Regions from separate parts of the Acinetobacter portensis genome, predicted to be linked through region 2. Evidence: predicted binding sites of a transcription regulator. Region 2 holds the regulator's gene; the other holds the start of a gene.
What was found. Region 2 encodes PhoB, which activates phosphate uptake and scavenging genes when phosphate is short. Its sites were predicted from a motif close to TGTCATNAANCTGTCATAA; they were not measured.

Region 1: the regulator PhoB is predicted to act here: its motif matches at 6,397-6,415, upstream of GTK57_RS01545 (inorganic phosphate transporter).

What each region holds. Positions count from the first base shown of each region.
Region 1 covers NZ_JAAARQ010000002.1:342,740-354,358, reverse strand. Annotated here, with positions in the region: gene metH (methionine synthase) at 1-2,606, opposite strand, end outside; gene GTK57_RS01550 (autotransporter outer membrane beta-barrel domain-containing protein) at 2,979-5,912, shown strand; gene GTK57_RS01545 (inorganic phosphate transporter) at 6,462-8,081, shown strand; gene GTK57_RS01540 (hypothetical protein) at 8,138-9,685, opposite strand; gene GTK57_RS01535 (DUF7710 domain-containing protein) at 10,000-10,296, shown strand; gene GTK57_RS01530 (rhomboid family intramembrane serine protease) at 10,338-10,955, opposite strand; gene nfuA (Fe-S biogenesis protein NfuA) at 11,117-11,619, shown strand, end outside.
Region 2 covers NZ_JAAARQ010000002.1:1,125,457-1,137,075, forward strand. Annotated here, with positions in the region: gene GTK57_RS05335 (LLM class flavin-dependent oxidoreductase) at 1-1,102, shown strand, start outside; gene GTK57_RS05340 (SDR family NAD(P)-dependent oxidoreductase) at 1,158-1,997, opposite strand; gene GTK57_RS05345 (autotransporter outer membrane beta-barrel domain-containing protein) at 2,191-4,602, opposite strand; gene GTK57_RS05350 (TetR/AcrR family transcriptional regulator) at 5,048-5,731, shown strand; gene phoB (phosphate regulon transcriptional regulator PhoB) at 5,967-6,677, shown strand; gene phoR (phosphate regulon sensor histidine kinase PhoR) at 6,687-8,045, shown strand; gene asd (archaetidylserine decarboxylase) at 8,101-8,952, opposite strand; gene GTK57_RS05370 (sulfurtransferase) at 8,949-9,791, opposite strand; gene pncB (nicotinate phosphoribosyltransferase) at 9,961-11,163, opposite strand; partial or broken gene GTK57_RS05380 (ankyrin repeat domain-containing protein) at 11,356-11,619, opposite strand, start outside.

The DNA.
Region 1 (11,619 bases), 780 kb from region 2:
GCAACACCCACCGCACGTGAAGCATCCGCCGTATAGTACACGCCATCATTTTGATATTGTGGTGAAATTTTCACAGCAGTATGTGCTTTAGATGTTGTAGCGCCACCAATCATCAATGGAATGTTAAAGCCTTTACGTTGCATTTCTTTCGCAACAAAAACCATTTCATCGAGTGACGGTGTGATCAAACCTGATAAACCGATGATATCCACTTTCTCATCAATCGCAGTTTGTAGAATTTTCTCGCACGGTACCATCACGCCAAGGTCAACGATGTCATAACCATTACAACCAAGTACAACGCCTACAATATTTTTACCAATGTCGTGTACGTCGCCTTTAACCGTTGCAAGTAAGATTTTACCTTTAGATTGAGCACCTGTTTTTTCAGCTTCAATAAATGGGTTAAGCCATGCAACCGCTTGTTTCATTACACGTGCAGATTTAACCACTTGTGGTAAGAACATTTTACCTGAACCAAACAGATCACCGACTACGTTCATACCCGCCATTAAAGGACCTTCGATCACATCGAGTGGGCGAGTAGATTCTAAACGTGCTTCTTCAGTATCTTGGTCGATATACGTGGTGATGCCTTTGACTAATGCATATTCAAGACGTTTTGCAACGCTTGCATTACGCCACTCAAGGTTTTCTTCAGCTTTTTGTGCGCCCGCTTGACCACGGTATTTTTCAGCAACAGTCAGTAATTTTTCTGTTGCATCCTGACCGCTTTCACCTTGATTTTGGTTGAGTACAACATCTTCAACGGCAGCTTTTAACTCTGTATCAATATCATCGTAAATCGCCATTTGACCTGCGTTTACAATACCCATGGTCATGCCTTGTTGGATGGCATGATATAAGAACACTGAGTGAATGGCTTCACGTACAGGCTCATTACCACGGAATGAGAACGATACGTTTGATACACCACCTGAAATCATTGCATGTGGTAGGTTTTGTTTAATCCAACCTGTTGCTTCAATGAAGTCCACACCGTAGTTGTTGTGTTCTTCAATCCCTGTTGCTACCGCAAATACGTTCGGGTCAAAGATAATATCTTCAGCAGGGAAGCCCACTTCATTCACAAGTACATCGTATGAACGCTTACAAATTTCACGTTTACGTGCTGCTGTATCTGCCTGACCATCTTCATCGAAAGCCATTACAATAACAGCGGCACCGTACTGACGACATAAACGCGCACGTTCTACAAATTCGTCATAACCTTCTTTTAAAGAAATTGAGTTAACAACAGCTTTGCCTTGAACGCATTTTAAACCTGCTTCAATGATGTCCCATTTTGATGAGTCAATCATGATTGGCACGCGTGAGATGTCAGGCTCGGAAGCGACAAGATTCAGGAAATGCACCATTGCACCTTGTGAATCGAGCATGCCTTCATCCATGTTAATGTCGATGATCTGTGCGCCAGCTTCAACTTGTTGACGTGCAACATCTAAGGCTTCGGCAAAGTTTTCTTCTTTAATTAAACGAAGGAATTTTTTAGAACCCGTAACGTTGGTACGTTCACCTACGTTTACGAATAATGAATCTTTAGTGATGTTAAATGGCTCTAATCCACTTAAACGACATGCAGGTTCAATGTCAGGAATTTGACGAGGTGTAATACCATCAACCGCTTGTGCAATCGCACGGATGTGGTCAGGTGTTGTACCACAGCAACCGCCTGTAATATTAATTAAGCCACTTTCAGCAAATTCTTTAATAAATGCAGCTGTTTCTTCAGGCGTTTCATCATAACCACCAAAGGCATTCGGTAAGCCTGCGTTTGGATGCGCTGACACAAACGTATCGGCAACGTCAGACACGGTTTTTACGTGTGGACGCATTGCATCCGCACCGAGGGCACAGTTAAAGCCAATAGATAAAGGCTCTGCATGGCGCATTGAGTTCCAGAATGCTTCTGCTGTTTGACCTGTTAAAGTACGACCTGAGGCATCTGTAATTGTGCCTGAAATCATAATTGGTAATTCATAACCAATTTCTTTAAATACTTCTTTTACCGCAAAAATTGCAGCTTTAGCATTTAAGGTATCGAATACAGTTTCAATTAAGATGATGTCTACACCACCTTCAATCAATGCTTTAGTCGATTCAATATAATCAACTTTTAAAGCATCAAAAGTGATGTTGCGGAATGCAGGATCATTCACGTTAGGTGAAATAGATGTTGTACGTGATGTAGGACCAATAACACCTGCCACGAAACGTGGTTTTTCAGGTGTTGAATACTTTTCACATGCTGCTTTAGCAAGACGAGCCGCAGCAATGTTGATTTCAGGAACTAAATCTTCCATGTGGTAGTCAGACATTGAAACACGTGTACCGTTAAAGGTATTGGTTTCAATAATGTCAGCACCTGCTTCTAAATAAGCTTCGTGAATACCTTGAATAATTTGAGGTTGTGTAAGGACTAAAAGATCGTTATTACCTTTGAGGTCTGATGCCCAATCTGCAAAACGTTCACCACGGTAATCTGCTTCTTCTAATTTATGGCGTTGGATCATGGTACCCATCGCACCATCGATAATTAAAATTCTTTTGCTAAGAAGCTCTTTTAGGGTGGCAAGTGTAGACATTCAAACGTTCTCAGAAGGAATTAAAAAACGGTAATAATCTTAACAGATTAGCATATTGAATTCTGCGCTGCTTTCGTCAGAAAGTTGGATATAGATGATTTGAAAAAGTTATAAGACAAAGAATGTATTTTAATCAAGTTTAATAGGTTAATAGTTCAGCAAAGTAGGGGAGTTTATTTAATGACTATTTGATTAAAAGTTACACAAAGTAACAAATATTATTTATTTAAAAAGATAACAGATTTAAGTACTTAGTTTTAATTTAATAAAATAACTACTCAGTCACAGTATTTTTAATTAAAAGTGGTTGATTAAATAATAAACGATAATAAAATGAGTTATAAATCACAAAAAAATTAAAAAATAAGCTGTATGAATAAAGTCTATAAGTTAATTTGGTGTATGTCTCGCAATATTTGGGTAGTGTGTTCTGGGTTGGGGCGTGCATCGACAAAATCTAGCCATAGAAAAATAATAATTACAGGTTTTATTGCATTAAATTCAACTATTGTTTTTGCTGTAGAGTGTACTTCAGGAGTATCTCCTAAATATGCAATAACGAATCAGCAAAATGCACCGTGTACTATATCTATTGCCAACGATAACTTTTCTAATGCTTATAACTATCTATTAGTACGTCGCGGTAATGTTACGTTTACAGATGACTTTACATTGGTTATGTCTGGAAAGTCTGGTGTTTTTGCAGGGAATGTGAGTGGGATTACTGCTCAATACTCACCTTCTACGATTACTGGTAAAAATTTAACTATGACACTTAATGCTACAGGTTTTACAGGAAATGTTATTGGTGTCGATAATAGTAGTGCAAATACCATTAAATTTAATGATGTAAGAATTACGGCAAATCCAAGTCTATGGTCAAGCTATAGTTATGGCTTACTTGCTGGATCATCAACCGATTCGGGCGATTCTTCAGCAGCATCAAGCTATTCCGATATTATTGTGAATGATGCAACAATTACAATTGCAAATAATAGTGGTCAAAGTGCTGCATTACGTGCGATTCAAGGTGGACATAACAATAATATTGTAAATGGAAACGGCTCTACAGGGCGTATTACTGTAAATGGCAATTTAACGGCAAATGTTTCAGGTTCAAATTCAAGTGGTATTTATGTTTCTGGTGTAAGTAATACTCCAGTTGTGATTTTAAATGGAAGTAATAATTATATTAAGACAGTAAATAGCACAAATGGAAGTGCTGTTAAATTAGGTAAGGCGAATGATATTCTCGGTGGAGGGGCTGGTCAGCTGATTTTGAACGGTTCTCTTACTATCGACACTACGCAATCGAGCGGGGTGGCGATTCGTTTAATCGATAATTCATTTTTTGATAGTTCAAATACAAACTCATCACTTACAGTAGATGCAAAAGGTAGTGCAATTCATGTGAGTAATTCAGATGTTGGAACAGGAATAAACAATGGTAATGCGACATCTACGGGCGCAAAAATATATTTAAATCAAGCAAATTTGAAATCTACATCAGAAGATAAATCTTTAATTTTAGTTAACTCAAAGCAAAAAAATGTAGAGATAAAAGTCAATAAAACAAGTGATTTAACTGCGAGTTCAAAAGCTTGGCTGTTAGAAGTACAAGGTGACTCAACTGTCGATGCTAAATTTGAAAAAAATGTATATTTACAAGGGTTAGTTTCAAAATCAACAGTCGGCGATTTAAATATTGAATTGAAAGATAATTCTAAATGGCAGTTAGCTAAGAATAACGCTATAACATTATCCACTTTTTCAAATTTAGTATTAGATGAATCTACTTTAAATGCATTTGATGTAGAGCAAGCAAATTGGAGTGCTTCAAATTTTACATTACAAGGCCAAAGTGTTAATTCTAAAAGTGGTGTGATTAATCTTGATAATGGCAAGGTTGGAGACAAACTTACAATTGATGGTAATTATATAGCGAGTGGCTCTGCAACAGTTAAAATGAATACTTTGTGGAATGGTCCTGGTGATGATGTCGGTACAAACTCATCTTCTGATGTTTTGACTATTACTGGGCGTGCGACAGGAATGACGACAGTCGTTCCTGTGAGCGCTAATGGAACATTAAATTTAATAGATGGGAATGTGACACAAATCCAAAGTATTATTAATACAGTTCCTGTGATTAATGTTGAAACAGCAGGTACTCAAGCATTCCAAGGTAATGCAAGAACAACAGGTATATCTCAGGTACAGCTTGCTATGAGAAGTAATTCAGTTACAAATCAAGATGAATACTACTGGACAGCGAAAGCAACACAAAGAAATATTGAAATTATAAATCCTGAAACACCAAGCTATACTCAAATGCCTATTGCGAATATGGAGTTAGGTTATACAACATTAGGAACATTACATGAACGTCGTGGGGAAAATCAGACACTCGCATGGGATGACTGTGGAACATGTGTTAAAGATAACCAAGGTCAAAGTTGGGGGCGTGTAGTTGGTAGTCATCTAGATTTGGAAGGAAAAAATCGCTTTAACATAAATGGTGAACAGTACTTAATGCAACTAGGTCATGATTTTATTATTCACGAAAATATGGAAAAGCAGTCTCGTAATCATACAGGTGCATATATTTCATATGGTCGTAGCGATATGGAATTTGAAGACCGTTATAGAGCTATTGATGGACAACTTGTTGATCATAAAAATACAGGTAATGGAAAAACGGATGCATTTAGTTTAGGGCTATACAACACATATTATAATAGAAATGGCTCATATGTAGATTTAGTAGGTCAAGTATCTCATTTACGCAATACTTATAATTCTGAAGGTTTAGAACAAGTTAAACAAAATGGTTTAGGTGCTGTAATTTCATTAGAAGCTGGACGTCCATATGTATTAACAGAGCATAAAGATAACGAATCTGGATGGATGGTAGAACCTCAAGCACAATTAATATATCAATACTTAGGTTTAGATTCATTTAATGATAATGTTCGTACAGTTGATCAGAATGATCAACATGGTTTACGTGGTCGTTTAGGTGTTCGTTTAGCGCGAAATAGTGAAGCCAAAGATTTGAGAGCGAATACGGTTTATTTTACGGCAAATGTACTTCATGATTTTTTACAGCAAAGAGACATTAATATTGGTCCAGATACGATTAATGAAAAATACAATAATACATGGGGATCGGTTGGAGTAGGCGCACAATTACCTATAAGCCAACATGGCTATTTCTATGCTGATGGACGTTATGAACATTCATTTACATCAGAAAAGCGAGAAACTTATAAAGGTACTTTAGGTCTGAAATTTACTTGGAAATAAGCAAGTCAAACATAACCAAATTGAAGTTTAAAAATATAGATGAAAAGGTTATAAAATGAAAAAAAATTATATTGTGCCTCTAACGACAAATTGTATAAATATTATGGGACAACAAGTGTTAAGAGCATGCCTACAACCCGACCGTCGCGTAAGCTTGGATATTATTGGAATAAAGAAAAGTAAAAAATAAATAATCTTCTGTAAAAAGTAAAAAAGAGGCTATAAGCCTCTTTTTATTGTCATAAAAGTTTCATTCACTTGTCATAAATGTAGTGCATATTAGAAAGATACAAAAAGACATGATGGTTTTTTAATCAATTATGCGTATTGTTACAAATGAGTGAAACATGAGAATAAGGATGGGGATGTGATAGTTGTTTTATATAAGGCTTTGATAATACTTAGTTAATGATGTTTTTTTAACTGGTTTTCTCGGTAAAATCATACAATAAAGCATCAAAACTGACTTTATATGACAGTGTTTTGTCATATAATTGTCATAATTAAATTGAACAATAAGCGGATTGATCATCCTCTTTATTTGCTTGCATGAATTCTAATCAAACTCCTGTTGATTCAGCACAACAATCGGTTCAAACAAAATCGACCAATGTTCATGTGCCAACGCCTAAATATTTTGTACCGGTCTTTTTAACCGTCATTATTGCGACGCTTGTATATATTGGTATTCAATTGTCCGCAGATTTAGCTCACGTTCCAGCTTTGAGCTTATATTCAATTATTCTTTTATCTACAGCACTATTCATTGCGCTTGGATTTGAGTTTGTAAACGGTTTTCATGATACAGCCAATGCTGTAGCAACTGTGATTTATACCAACGCATTATCTGCACCTGTTGCGGTAATGTGGGCAGGTTTTTGTAACTTCCTTGGTGTGATGGTTGCAAGTGGTGCTGTTGCTTACGGCATTATTGCATTGCTACCTGTTGAACTTATTATGAATGTAGGTTCAGGTGCAGGTTTTGCAATGGTTTTTGCCATGCTAATTTCTGCAATTTTGTGGAATTTAGGCACTTGGTTCTTGGGTATTCCTGCATCGAGTTCACACACTTTAATTGGTTCAATTTTAGGTGTGGGCATTATGAACTATCTTCTACATTCAAGTAGTGGTGCTTCAGGTGTAGATATGGAGCAAGTGACTAAAGTCGGTAAAGCATTATTATTTTCTCCACTAATTGGTTTTGCTTTCGCAGCATTACTATTTTTGTTAGTGAAAAAAGTTTTTAAAAAGCAGATGGAATTATTCCAGCCGCCTGAAGGTAATAAGCCACCACCGCCCATTATTCGTGCAATCCTTATTTTTACATGTACAGGTGTAAGCTTTGCACATGGTTCAAATGACGGTCAAAAAGGTATGGGTTTAATCATGCTGATTTTGATTGGTTGTGTGCCATTGGCTTATTCATTAAATAAAAATTTAGATCAACAACATCTTCAGTCTTTTGAGCAACTTTCAGCTCAAACAGCAGCTGCTATATATCCTAATCATTTAGATATTTCTGATGTACAAGCACGAGAAGTACTCACAAAATATATTCAAACCAAAGAAGCAAATGCAGAAGTTGTACCTGCTTTAGCAAGTCTTACAGATCATTTGGGTGAGCGTGTAGGGCATTATGGTGATTTAAAAGATATTCCTGAAGCTGAAGTTTCTAACTTACGCAATGACATGTATTTAAGTACAATAGCATTCAAACGTTTAGAAAAAGCAGAGCAATTACCTGCAATTTCTGATGCACAAAAGAAAGTTGTTAAAGAATATCGTAGCAATTTAGATTCATTCTTACAGTACATTCCAAACTGGGTAAAAGTTGCCGTAGCATTGGCACTTGGTCTAGGAACAATGGTTGGTTGGAAACGTATTGTTGTAACTGTAGGTGAGCGTATTGGTAAAGAGCATATGACTTATGGTCAAGGTATGTCAGCAGAACTTGTCGCAATGACGACTATTGCAGCCGCAGATGGTTTTGGTATGCCTGTGTCGACAACCCATGTTCTAAATTCTGCTGTGGCAGGTACGATGGTTGCTAATAAGTCTGGTCTAAACTTCAAAATGGTAAAATCAATTTTATCGGCTTGGGTGTTCACACTACCTGCAACAATCTGTTTATCAGGTGTTCTGTACTGGTTATTCCTTAAAGTGTTTTAATTCACTTTGAAAATAAAAAAAACGCTGCGAATTGCAGCGTTTTTTATATCTTATTGTTACTTTTTAAGTCGATTAAATAATTTCCCAATAGGCAATTTATCATTGGCAAAGCCATATAAAGCTGCAAAAGGAAGTGCTGTACGTGCCAAATAAGCCACACGCCATAACCCGCCGTGATTTGCACCTTCCATCATTAGTTCTAAAGGGTGATCTAGTTTTACTTCAGGATTTGCCACTGATTGTGGATGACGTAAGTCATGAATCCATAAGCCAGCCATAATTGCATTGGTAGTTGCAGGCTCAAAGGCTTCAACATCAAATAAACTTGCACCGTTAAATGCCGCTTTTAGTAATGGATTTTTAGTCACAGAATGCGTTGTTGTTGATGGTGCAATATTAATACTGACGTGTTGCCCCTTATGTCTTGCTAAAGTTGCGCGCCATTGTTGAATGCGTTTTGCTAAAGCATAATTTGGACCTTGTTCAATGACTAAACAATCGGCAATACCATATTCCTTTCCATTATCAGATTGATACAGTGCAGATGAATTTTCTTTAAATAAGTGTTTTAAGCTTAAAGATGACACCGCTTTAGACAATGTTTTCTCAAGATGTGAGCGATCATTAAATTTAGCTGAAGAAGCTTCGACAATTGTTTTAGGAATGGCATACACATCGGTTGGGGTACACATAAACATTAAACTTGTATTTGCTTTATGTGTGCTGACAAATTGCATAATGGCATCCATTGCCATCGCAACACGAACATGCTTTTCACCATCTAAATAGGCAATAGCAGCCAAATCTAAATCGTGTGGATTTTCAATCAGCCATTGTGCAATTTCAGGTGTTTGCGTTAATAAATTTGCACCAAGCTTAGATTTTAGAATTTCAACGTCTGCATTTGCATCTAAATTTTCTTGAGAGGGTGCATAAAGTGTCGCATTGCCCGATTTTACTGTATTTAAAATTCTATCCCAAACACGTTCATTGGGTAAATCGACAGCAAGAATATTGGCTTTCCATTTTGATAGCCATGTTAAAGGACCTGCTTCAGATGCAGCACCAAATAACACCATGGTTCTATCTGAAAGATCAAACCATTCAGGATGTGCAACAGCTTCACGTAAGGCATTCGCATGACTTGGTTCTACAATGCCATTATTTTCCCAAATTTCAATTTGCTCGAGTAAAGCATCTCCCTGAAGTTTTTTTCCTTTATAAGGTACATACCATTCAGGTTCTACACTGCTTTCACCTTTAAATGTAAATGTATGAAGTGTCTGACTTGCTAAATCCATAACATTTGCAAAAGAATGCTTTTTACCATCTTTATAAAAATCGAAAGATTGATGTGCTTTATTTAAACCAAGTTCAGCAATTTCAATCGGGTGATCAACATTTTGAATACCAGACTCTACCAATGCTTTGAAATACTTAGGATAGGTTTTTCGCCAATTTTTTTCTTTAAATGCTAGAGCAGATAAATCTGAGTCCACTGTTGAAAGCGCTTCAGCAATAATTTCTCGCCCAACTTTTGATGTACTAGGTTTTGTGTTCGGATTTTTAATAGGAAATTGGAGACCATCTAGGGTAGAGGACATTGCAAAATATCTCGATATTGATGATGAAAATATACAGTTGTATACAATATCCTTGGAGCTTTGCTAAACCGTTGGCATTAAGTTCCAAAATCGAAACAATCTGTGTTTTGTTAAATTAAATGTAATATAAATAAGTTTTTAGGATTAAATTGATGAGGTGGAGTGGTAAATTTCATGGTAATTGTAGGGTGAAAATTACAGTATGTTGTTTTTCGATGTAAAAATATATTTTTATGTAAAATGTGAATTGAGTCACATATTAGTTGGTATAATGTTTGTTAAATGATCTATTTTAACTTGAGAATATACTGAAAATGACATCGGTTTATCTATTTACATCTAAATCTATGGGATTACCATCTGCTGTATTTACATCTTATGAATTAGCGTCAACTTGGATTAAAAACAACTACTTAAGTGGTATTTTAACGGAATATCCATTAGATCAAAGTTGTTATGATTGGGCGATTGAAGGTGGTTATTTTAAAGAAAAATCAGCCATTGATCGGGCACCTACATTTATTGAAAAATTTGTATCTGCATATCAGCAAAATTGGCATTTCGAGCATGGTGAAGAACTATGTAATCAAAACATGAGAAATAGTGCTTAATAAAATAAAGAGACCAAGTAAGATCTCTTTATTAAAACAGATTAAAATGGCAAATTAGAAAGCTTATTGATGAAATGTGGAATTAGACGAGGTTCAATAATAATCGTTATAATGACACCGTAAGCTGCACCCCATAAATGTGCGCTGTGATTAATATTACTGTTCCCCTTTTTGCCTGACCAAATACTATAAGCAATGTATAAAACAGCAAAAATGATAGAAGGTACAGGAATAAAAAATACAAAAATGAGTTTCCATGGCTCAAATAAAATATAAGCAAATAACACGGCTGAAACAGCACCAGAAGCGCCTAAGCTTGCCCATCTATGGTCATTTTTATGCTGTAAATAACTTGGAATAATGGCTGCAATTAAACCACCTAAATAGAAAAGAACGAATCCTAATCCTGAAAAGTATTGACGGTAGAATGTTTCAATAATGCTTCCAAAGAAAAACAGGGTAAACATATTGAATAATAGGTGCATGCCATCTGCATGAACAAAGCCGTGCGTAATGAAACGATCATATTGACCTTTTTGCATTGCAGGTGGCCAAAAAATAAGGCGGTTCATAATATTCTGATTTGAAAAAGCCAGAAAAGAAATGATTACGGTAATAATAATAATCGTAACGGTATGATTAAAAGGTAAGTCGAGCATAGTTAAATGAAGATCTTTCAAAATTCTTTAAAGCATCATAATGCCACTAAAATGATCAATAATCAGAACTTTTATAATTAATCCGACAAATTTAGTTGAATTTTAAAAATTACCCCACATCTTCAGTTAGAATAGCCACTTCAGCTTGAGGAAATATTGATATGTCGACTGATAACACCAGCACTGCAGTTGCAGAAGAAATTCCAAACTTATTAATTACTCCAACTGCTCAAGAGTATTTAGCGGATTTATTGTCAAAACAAAATACGCCAGGTATTGGTGTGCGTGTTTTTGTAGAAAATCCAGGTACACCACGTGCTGAATGTTGTATGGCGTATAGTGCTCCTGAAGAAGTACTTCCTACAGATTATAAACAAGATTATCCAGATTTTCCTGCATATGTAGATGCACCATCTATTCCATATTTGGTAGATGCGGTTATTGATTACAATAAAGATCGTTTTGGTGGTCAGTTAACATTCCGTGCGCCAAACTCAAAAGTACCACGTGTAGGTCCTGATGCCTCTATGGAAGAGCGTATTACTTATATTTTGCAATCTGAAATTAACCCCGGTTTGGCAGGACATGGCGGTAACTGTGCACTTGTTGAAGTTGTTGAAGATGAAGAGCATGGTTTAACTGCTGTACTAAAATTTGGTGGTGG
Region 2 (11,619 bases):
TTCAGCAGTCACAAAAAATATTGGTTTCATTGCGACAGCATCAACCACTTATGAAGATCCATACTTACTTGCTCGAAAATTTGCATCTTTAGATCATATTAGCAAAGGTCGTGCAGCATGGAATGTTGTGACAACAAGTGCAGCATCAACAGCACGAAATTTCAGTTTACAACAACATCCAGACCCTGCTTTACGCTATGAACGTGCTGATGAATTTATTGAAGTTGTTCAAAAACTTTGGGATTCTTGGGAAGATGATGCATTTAAATATGACAAAGAAACAGGTCAATTCTTTGAGGTTTCAAAAAGCCATGAACCACTTCATAGCGGTAAATATTTTAACGTACAAGGTGCTTTAAACGTTCCTCGTCCACCACAAGGCTATCCTGTTATTGTGCAAGCGGGACAATCTGAAGATGGTCGTGAACTTGCAGCAAAACATGCTGAGGTTATTTTTACGTCGCAACAAAGTTTAGCTGATGCTCAAGGCTTTTATCGTGATGTAAAAAGTCGCTTAGTAAAATATGGTCGCCATGCAGATGACTTAAAAATTATGCCAGGTGTTTCAATTTTTGTTGCTCAAACTGAAGAAGAAGCCAAAGCCAAATATGACTTACTCAATAGCTTGATTCTTCCTGACGTAGGACGCGGTTTACTTGCAGGTTTAGCAGGTGGAATTGACTTATCTAAATATGATTTAGATGCACCATTTCCAAAAATTAGCGATGCAGATTTGACCTTCTCAAGTCGTCAACAACTTATGATTGATATTGCCAAAGAGCATAATTTTACCATTCGTCAGCTTTACGAATATATTGCTTCAGCGCGTGGACATTGGACACTTATTGGCACACCTGAACAAGTTGTCGATCAACTACAAGAATGGTTTGAAAATGAAGCGGCTGATGGTTTCAATGTGCTTCCTCCATCCACACCTACAGGTTTAAACGATTTTGTCGAGTTTATTGTGCCTGAATTACAACGTCGAGGCTTGTTCCGAAAAGAATACGAAGGAACAACTTTACGTGAAAACTTAGGTCTTAAACGACCTGAAAATCAATACGTTCTTACGGAACGAAACAAAGCGGCTGAAGCATCTTAATCATCTTTAAAAAATAAAAAGCCTGCATTGCAGGCTTTTTATACTTCAATTTTAGCTATTTTTTAGGCTTACCCGATTTGCTCGCAAAGGCAATGACTTTTTGATAGCCAGCAGGGAGTAAACGCTGTAAAAGATCTAAAGCTTTGGCATCATTACCAATTAATAAACGTCGCTTATCTTTTTTCACTGCTTCTAAAATTTGACGAGCAGCTTCTTCAGGTGGACAACGTAAAAATTTATTAAACGATTTTGCCGATTTTTCAGGATTTATCCCTAAGCTTTTTAAGCTTTCATTGGTTCTTGCAGCATTTGCGATATTAGTACGAATACCACCGGGGTGTACACATAACGCACTCACGCCACAATTTTCCATATCCAATTCTTGACGAAGTGATTCTGTAAAACCACGTACCGCAAATTTAGTGGCGTTATATGCAGATTGTGTTGGCTGTGCGGTTAATCCAAACAAACTAGAAATATTCACGATGTGACCATCGCCTGTTTGCTTAATGAGTGGTAAGAATGCTTTTGTGCCGTAAACAACGCCCCAAAAGTTAATATTGACAATCCATTCAAGTTCTTCATAAGAAGCACCTTCAACAGTAGATGCCAAAGCTACGCCCGCATTATTAAAAATCATGTTTACAGAACCATGATCTTTTACAGTTTCTTCTGCCCATTCTTGAACAGCAAAACGGTCTGACACATCTAGTTTTTTGATGGTAACGCGCACATCGGTTTCTTTCAGTTTTTCAACAGTTTCAATTAAGCCTTGCTCATTCACATCACTTAAAGATAAATGACATCCCTCTTTGGCAAGTAAAACTGCAAGTTGTTGACCTATACCTGAGCCTGCACCTGTAATTGCTGCAACTTTATTTTGAAAATTATTCATCGTTTTCCCTTTTCCAACACTGTCGCAATACAGACTTCATTTTGAATCTTGATTAAACTTTAAAATAGCACGTATTGAATCATAGTTAATATTCAATCTATTACTCTAATGTTTAAATAGAAACGCTCTTAAATAAAAAAGAGGAAACTCACTTGGAATTTCCTCTTCATTTATTCACTAAAAATTTCAGTCATTAAAAGTTATAACGAACACCAATATTTGCATGAATAGGTGTTTCAACTTTAGAACCTTTTACATAATTCATTTCTGAAAAGGCGCTAAAGGTTTTATTGATCTGAGCATTTAAACCTAGACCAAGTTTTGCTACATCACCAGAAAAATTCGTTTCAAACTTATTGGTATCGTTCACCCATACATTATTGTTATCCATAAATTCATGGCTCCAAGCCGCTTTAATATATGGCGATAATGTACTGTTATTCGCTACAGTAAAATCTTTACCTAAGTGAATACCAACTTCAGATGCTAAAGATTTTTGTGCGCCAATATCAGCTTTCATATCATTGTTTAAGTTCAGTGTTTTCGCTTGAGTTTGAACATATGAAAGACGAACAAACGGTTCTACCCATGTATTATGTTTAAGGCGAGTATTAAAACCACCTTCTACCGCACCACCCCAAGCATTTTGGTTGTAGTCACCTGTAATAGATTGACCATTTGTTGAATGCGCACTTAAATCATTCGCGAAGCGGTTATATTTCAAAGTACCATCCAAATATAAGCCTGAATCATGGAAATACGTTCCATATACACCAAAACTATAGCTATCGATGTTACTGGTACCACCGCGGTCATGTTTTACATCTGCTTTACCATAGCTTGCAAAACCACCCACAAATGCAACACCATCTTTGTTTACAGCAATTTGCTTATCGATACCAACCTCTGTACCTATTTGTTCTAAATCAAAATGCGTATTACCTGTTGCTACATTTGTTTTTGAACCTGTTGCGCGTGTCCAAACACCTGCAGCGCCTTCATTGTTTTTTAACGTACCTTTACGAAAGCGTAAATTATTAAGTTCATTGTTAAATGCAAAAATAGCCGCACTACCTAAACTTAAAACAGCATCTACACCTGGTGTTGTAATTTCATTGCCATTTTCATCTTGCTTTGTGGTTAAGTACCAAGTTTGACCATTGGCATCTTCACGGTTTTTTAGTTCGTACATGTAAGTACCACCATCTACCGCATTAATATTTAGACCACTAATATTGGCAAGTTCAAATTCAGAACCTTTGCTTACATCTGTAATTAAGTCTAAATTTTTATCAAAAGGAGATGTAATTTCCGCGCCTGAATCTGCTACAGAAACTTGATGCTGACCACTACCTTTTTGAATTGTTAAGTAATCACCACGACCATCTTGAATAGATGTGTTGAAATGGAAATGTTGATTTCCTGAAAGCTCATCAATGTTCAGATGAGCATATGTAGCTTCACCCGTTGTTTCGTTTGTACCTGTTTTAAATACAATACGACCATTACCATCTAGCTGACCAATGTGAGACCCTAAATCATCTTGTTTACCCGCTAAAATAAATACACTCGATGAAGCATCATTTAAAGTAACCGATTCGACAACAGCTTCTTTACCCGATGCTGCGGCAACAATTTGTAGCTGACCTTGATCATAAATTTGAGTTGAACCTAATAACTTACCTTCTGCTGCAATCCATGAAATTGCATTATCATGAATTTCAACATCTTTCGCAGTTGCATTTGCTCGAATGTTTTGAACACCGTTATTATATAATTTAACGCCAGTTGCTGTACCAGTCGCTAAAACATCTTGAACACCACCATTTACAATAGTGTTATTTGCCTGACCATTATCCCAAATAGATTGATTACCACTATTGATAATTGTTCCGTTTGCGATAGACCCTTCAAGAACATATTGCTCACCACTATTAATTACGGTGTCATTAGCCGTTGATGCAGACATCACATTTTGTCGACCACCATTAATCACTGAGCCGAAAGATTGACCTCTCGATTGTAGGTATTCAGCACCACCTTTATTGATGATAGTCCCATAAGATTGAGCATCAAGATAAACGAATAATTTGCCGTCAGCATTTACAGTGTTATTTAAAGATTGACTTGGATCTTCTGGGTGTTTATCTGAGTTAACATAAACTGTTCCCCCATTAATATGAGAATTTTCTAATGTTCCGCCAGCATGTACACGGATTAATGCACCCTCATTAACCGTTATATTTGAACCTATAGCAGGGATTGATTCATTATATGAACCTGTTGCAATTTGAGGAAGCTTACCGATTGTCACCTCAGAACCACTATTCATTGTTGAATCTTGGAAGTACCCTAAAATACTTAATTGAGAACCACTGTCTAAAACTAAATTTGTAGCTGTTCCAGCATAAGGGTTTGTTCCACCACTAGCACCAATCTCAATACAATCCTGTTCACCTAATGTACGATCTTCTAGCGTTCCCCCTCCCCAATAAGACGCGGTCACACCAGCCTGACAAAATGCAGCTGCTGAAGTTGACATTGAAGTTGTAATTGCTAAAGAAGATAGGATCGACAAAGTCAGAATGTTAAATTTTGCTTTCACAATATTTTCCAAATGGTAAAAATTAAGCAAATACTAAACTTGACAATTCTTTATTTCAACTTAATAAATGATTCAAAATCAATCCGACAAACAACATTGACTTAATAAAAAAAAGGATAAAATCACTCAATGATAGTGTTACAACACCTTAATCACATACAAAATATATGTATTTAATACTTTATTAAAAACAATTACTAAACAATCATTAACAATCTAGTTACACCAAGGGTGCATTATGAATTCACACTTTTATTTTTAAATTGCTAAATATTTAACAAATGGTAAAACTTTACATTGCAATCTTTTAATATTATTTTATTTATATTGACTATTTTTAAGACAAAATCGCATGTAATTTCAGCTCAATATTTAAGCTATTTTTCTAAAATTATGGCAAAACGAAGTTCGTAATTTTTATGATCATGAACTCAGTATTTTTTATATGACAAACCTTATTTTTATTGATGCACAACTTATGACAGAACAAAAACCTGCGAAAGAAAGACAATTTAAGGGCGTATCTCTTTCAGAACGCAAAGCAATTCGGTTGGAAAAACTTATAGCAGCAGGAATTCAAGTTTACGGAACACGTGGCTTTTTCGCTGCAACGGTAAAAGATATTTGTTTGGAAGCAAAATTAACCGAACGTTATTTTTATGAATCTTTTAAAAAAAGTGAGCAACTATTTCAAACTATTTTTTTAAAATTGGTAGAAGAATTACGCCAAAATGTATTAGAAGCTACAGAGCAAAATGCTGAAAATCCTAAAAAAATGATTGAAGCAGGCTTAATGGCTTTACTCAATACTTTGCATGAAAATCCGAAGATGGCACGTATTATTTATATCGATGGACTGCTCGTTCAAGAATTAAATAACCAAGCTACTCTTCAAGAAACTTTGGCACGATTCGATCGTATGATTCATCATATTCTCATGATTGCAAAACCAAATAATCACCGAACAGAATATGAAATTTCATTGGTTGCTTCAGGTTTAAATGGTTATGTGACTCAAATTGCAATTCGTTGGGTAATGAACAATTTCCAACAATCCAAAGAAGACGTTTTATCTGCATGTTACTGGCCATTTTTAGCATTATTTAATCAAGATCCAGATGAAGCATAGTTTTTCCAATATTTTGTAACTTTAATTTTTATAAACTTAATATCTTGCCAAATGCTGAACTGATACCAACTTGAGGTCTAAAAACTGTCATAAAATCATCAAGAGAATGTCACAATTTGGTTTTAGAATTGTCATAATTTCCATTTTGCAATGATACTGTCATAATTAATCTTTGTAATAAGCCTGTCATAAATACAAAAACGGACAACCGTTTATATTAATAGGGTATTGCGCTGTGAAAGATGACTACATTTTAATTGTTGATGATGAGCTCCCTATTCGGGAAATGATCCATACCGCTTTAGATATGGCAGGTTTTAATTGTTTACAAGCTGAAGATGCGCGCCAAGCACATCAAATGATTGTCGATCAACGTCCTTCTTTGGTCTTATTGGATTGGATGATGCCTGGTGGCGTAAGCGGCGTCGATTTATGCCGTCGCTTGAAAAAAGATGAAAACTTATCTGAAATTCCAGTCATTATGCTTACTGCGCGCGGAGAAGAAGACCATAAAGTTCAAGGTCTAGATGCTGGTGCAGATGATTACATGACTAAACCCTTTTCTACACGTGAATTGGTTTCTCGTATAAAAGCAGTTTTGCGTCGTTCAAATGCTTTAAGCGGTGAAAAATCAATTGATGCAAATGGTTTATTATTAGATCCAGTCAGTCAACGTGTCAGCTTTGGTGCTAACATTTTAGAAATGGGACCTACTGAATACCGTTTATTGGCATTTTTCATGACCCATCCTGAACGTGCATATACACGTGCACAATTACTTGACCAAGTATGGGGTGGAAACGTATATATTGAAGACCGTACAATTGACGTTCATATTCGTCGATTACGCAAAGTTTTAGAACCTTTTGGTGCAGATCGTTATGTCCAAACTGTTCGTGGAACTGGCTACCGTTTTTCTACTCGAGCAGATGTTGCATTAGGTTAATTAGCATTTATGTATGAACCATACCCCGTTCCTGAGCTTGCAAGAGAACATAAAAAGTTTCGCTATAGCAGCTTATGGGCCTTTTCCAAGCAAGACTTAAGACTCCTCACATTTTTGATTGTGATTGCGGCATTTATTGGATTAGGCGTTGGGTATTTTTGGAGTTGCATCCTCTGTGCATTTGCCATTTTCTGCATCATACAATTACGTTCACTTTATTTAGTCAACGATTGGATTTCCAACCGACCTTATGATGTTCCGCCTAATTTAGGGGGAATTTGGGGTGCTTTACTCTTTAATGTTTACAGAGCACAACGCCAAGAACGAATTGTTCAAGCAGAAATGGTTGGACTCATTGATCGAGCACAATCATCGCTTGTTGCCTTAGCAGAAGCCGTTGTTCTTATTGATGATAACAATCAAATTGAATGGTGGAATCCTGCTGCTGAACATCTTCTAGGCTTTCAGACACATGATCGTGGTCGTAATATTTTAAGTATTTTACGTCAACCAAATTTCATTGAATATTTCAACCATATAGATGAATCACCTGATGGTTTGAAAATGAAATCTACGGTCTATGAAGAACATTATGTTCAAGTCAAAATGACGCGTTTTGGTGGTGAAAGCCGTCTTTTAGTTGCCTATGACGTAACGCGCATGCATAACTTAGAACAAATGCGTAAAGACTTTGTAGATAACATTTCACATGAACTTCGCACACCATTAACCGTGCTCAGTGGTTACATTGAAACGTTTACAGATCAAGAAGATATTAACCCTCGTTGGAAACGTGCATTTGATCAAATGCAATCGCAAACACGTCGTATGAATGCTTTGGTCAATGATTTGCTTTTATTGTCACGCTTAGAAAATGAAAAAAGTATCGCCAAAAATCAAATCATTGAAATGCCGAGTTTAATGAATCAATTATTTGATGATGCACAAGCTTACAATGTCGATTATGGTCACACACTGAATTTAGATATCGACAGCCACTGCGAAATTATTGGTTCAGATATGGAACTTGCGAGTGCTTTTAGTAACCTGATTACCAATGCCATTAAATACACACCAAAAGGTGGAACCATTACCATTGGTTGGCATGATGATGGCACGCATGGCTACTTCACTGTAGAAGATACAGGAATTGGGATTGACCCTAAACACTTGCCACGCTTAACCGAACGTTTTTACCGTGTAGACAGTGCACGTAGCCGAGCAACAGGCGGAACAGGCTTGGGCTTAGCCATTGTGAAGCACGTTCTTATGCAACATAACGCATATTTAGATGTTGAATCTAAAGAAAATCAGGGCTCAATTTTTAAGGCGGTTTTCCCTAAAGAACGTTTATACCATTCAAGTTAATATATAAAAAAAGCACCGAAAGGTGCTTTTTTAGTTTCATCATTCAAAATAAAACTTACAGGGTATGACCTAAAGCTTTACCCATTTCAACTGTAGAATTCGCTTTAAATTCAGCATCCCACTGCATTTTATTTTCTTCAAATAAAACTACAGCAGTTGAACCTAAATAGAAACGACCTAATTCTGCACCCTTTTCCAAGAACAGATTATGTTGATTCACTTCTAAACGACCTGATGGTTTAACTTTTCCTGTTGCCACAGTTTCAATGCCTGCAACAATCATCGCACCAACAAGAACAACCGCCATACGACCAAGTTCAGTATCAAATAAGCACACCATACGTTCGTTACGTGCAAATAAACCTGGAATATTTTCCGCAGTCGTTTGGTTTACAGAGAACAATTCACCCGGAACATACAAAGTTTCAGTTAATGTACCTGCAAAAGGCATATGTACACGGTGATAATCTTTTGGTGAAAGATAAACTGTTGCAAACTGACCATTTTTAAATGGTTCTGCAAGTAATGGATCTGCAATTAAGTTTTCAGTTGTAAAACTTTGACCTTTGGCTTGAAAAATCTCACCCGCTTCAATTTTGCCTAATTGTGAAATTGCACCGTCAGCAGGTGAAACAATACTCGTTGCATCATTGTCAATTTCACGTACGCCATCTTTTAAAGAACGTGTGAAAAACTCATTAAATGATTTAAATTTCAATGCATTTTGTTGCTCTGCAATCGACATATCAATGCCATATTGCGCTTTAAAAGCACTAATAACAGTGTTTTTAATAATAGGCGTTTCACTTGCCGCAAGCTTACCTACAACACGAGATAATTGGTGCTGTGGCACAACACGTTGTGCTTGAATGAAAAGTTGTTTTTTTAAACGTGATGTGAGGCTCAAGACGGCGACTCTCCAGTAATAATAGGACTAGCGAGGCAGTTGCCCCATTCACTCCACGCCCCATCATACGCTTGAACTTTCCAACCCAATAAACGGCTTAAAATATAAGCCAGACCTGAACGGTGATGCGATTGGCAATACACCACGACAGGTTCATTTAAATTGAAGCCTAACTGTTCCAAACGTTGTTGCGTGTTTTGTAATGGGCGCAATTTTAAATGATTTTCACGGTTTAGGGCAGTACTCCATTCAAAATGTCTTGCCCCTGGAATGTGACCGCCACGTCTAGCGGCTAATCTGAGGCCTGTATATTCATCTTCTGTACGGCAATCCCAAACCTGAATCTCTTTGTTTTTCACCTTTTCAAGCAATTCATCATATTGAATACGATATGTTTCATCTAATTTAACTTGGACTAAATTTGTTACAGTTTCAAAGCTTTCTACTTCTGCTGAGGTGGGTAAACCCGCACCTAACCATGCGTGAATACCGCCATTTAACAGACTTGTATTATGAAAACCTAAACAATGTAAGTTCCAAATTAGACGCCCTGCCCATGCACCACCTTCATCATCATAAGCAACCACATGGTGATCGGGCGAAATATTTAAATATTGAATGAGCTCTTCTAAGCCTTCCACTTCTGGCAATAAACCCGATGTATTGTCTTCTTGACGTACTAAAAGCTTTGGTTTCAAATGAATTGCATGCGGAATATGTAATTGTTCATAAACCGAACTTCGGCTTAAATCGACAATACGTAAATTGGTATTTCCTAGATGAGGAACCAAGTCCTCAACTTCAATTAATAGTTTGAAATCAAAGTTAAATTTAGCCATCTTTTGCATTTTATATTTAGTCCAATATCTTAAATATTAGCATACTTACTTTTTAGTAATCTGTGGATTTATAGTATTCATTTAGCATAATTTTAGATAAGTAAACTCATTTTTTAATCAAAAAAAATGCCAAACATCATGTTCAGCATTTTCTAAATTTAGTCCAATTCTATGCTTCGGTAATATCAAAAACTTGACGTAAATATGCCAAGAAAGTGTCATTATCCGTCATGGTTTTGCCTGGACTATCCGAAATTTTTGCTACAGATTGTCCATTACATTCCACAAGTTTCAACACGATATTTAAAGGTGTTTGTCCCATATCGTTTGTTAAATTTGTGCCAATCCCAAAGCTCACTTGGAAGCGATCTTTAAAGTAGTTATGCAATGACCATGCTTTTTCTAAATTCAAACCATCACTAAACGTGAGCATTTTGGTTTTACTATCAATTTTTAAATTTTTATAGTGTTCATAAGCTTTGTCACCCCATTCATACGGGTCGCCACTGTCATGACGTAAACCATCAAACAGTTTTGCAAAGTACAAATCAAAATCTTGTAAGAAAGCATCCATTCCCACAACATCTGTCAGTGCTATTCCTAAATCGCCACGGTATTCTTGCACCCAAGTTTCCAGCGCAGATTTTTGGAAATTACGTAAACGAACATCTAAAGCTTGAAAGGCTTGTAGAAATTCATGCGCCATTGTACCAATAGGTGTGATGTTCAAATCCTTTGCAATCAATACATTACTTGTACCACGGAAAATGTAGGGTGCAGCTTTGTGGAATTCTTCAATAACGTGTTTTTGCCATTCAAAGCTATATCTTCGACGTGTGCCAAAATCTGAAACTAAAAATGGTGGATCATTTGGATTTTGTTCTGCTTCGTATTTTTTAAGTAATTCAACTTTCGCTAAAAGACGACGTTCACCTTCGGCAAGAACTTCATCTGAACGAATACGTTTGAAGTAAAGCTCATTGACTATAGCAAGAACGAAAATTTCAAACATCATCGCTTGAACCATTGGGCCTTCTACCCAAATATCCAAACGCCCTTCTTCGTCTATTCCCGCTTTAATAAAACGGCGTTTTAATTGGAAGAGTTCTAAATAATCGACAAAGTCACTTTTTATAAAACGTAAACTTCTTAAATACAGAAGCTCATCTTCTTTAAATTTTAATTGGCAAAGATGATCTAATTGTTCATTCAAATCATCTAAAATTTCCGTTAATGGATATTCCGTATCTTGCAAATTACGGCATCGGAAATGATAGACACTATGCGTCTGTGGGAATTTATGCAGAACCACTTGAAGCATTGTAAATTTGTACAAATCTGTATCAAGCAAAGATTGAATGATTGGAGCCATATCTTTATGTATTTCGCTGTGCTTATTGCATTAAAGCATATTTTTTAAATAAAAATTGAAAGTTTTAAGAAGAGTTGAATGGTTTTAGACAAAATAAAAAGACCCAATATAGATTGAGTCTTTATTATTCATTCATTTTATATAGCTTTGTTAGATAAAAATGAGCAATAGATTCTGAATCAAAGGCTTCATTTAATCCTTAAGTTGCTTAAATTTTTTATCTTGTCCAATCACTTTGGCAAATTCTTCAACGGTTTTTTGACCTGTTTTTTTGCATTCACATCGCAATCTGTTTTACGAAGTTGTTTCACAATCGACCATTCTAGTTTGAACATTGCACCCATTAATGCAGTATTACCTTTATTATCACGTGCGCAACGATCTGCACCATACGCAATTAATGTCGTAACAATATTTTGATGACCATAATATGCAGCCATCATTAACGGTGTATAA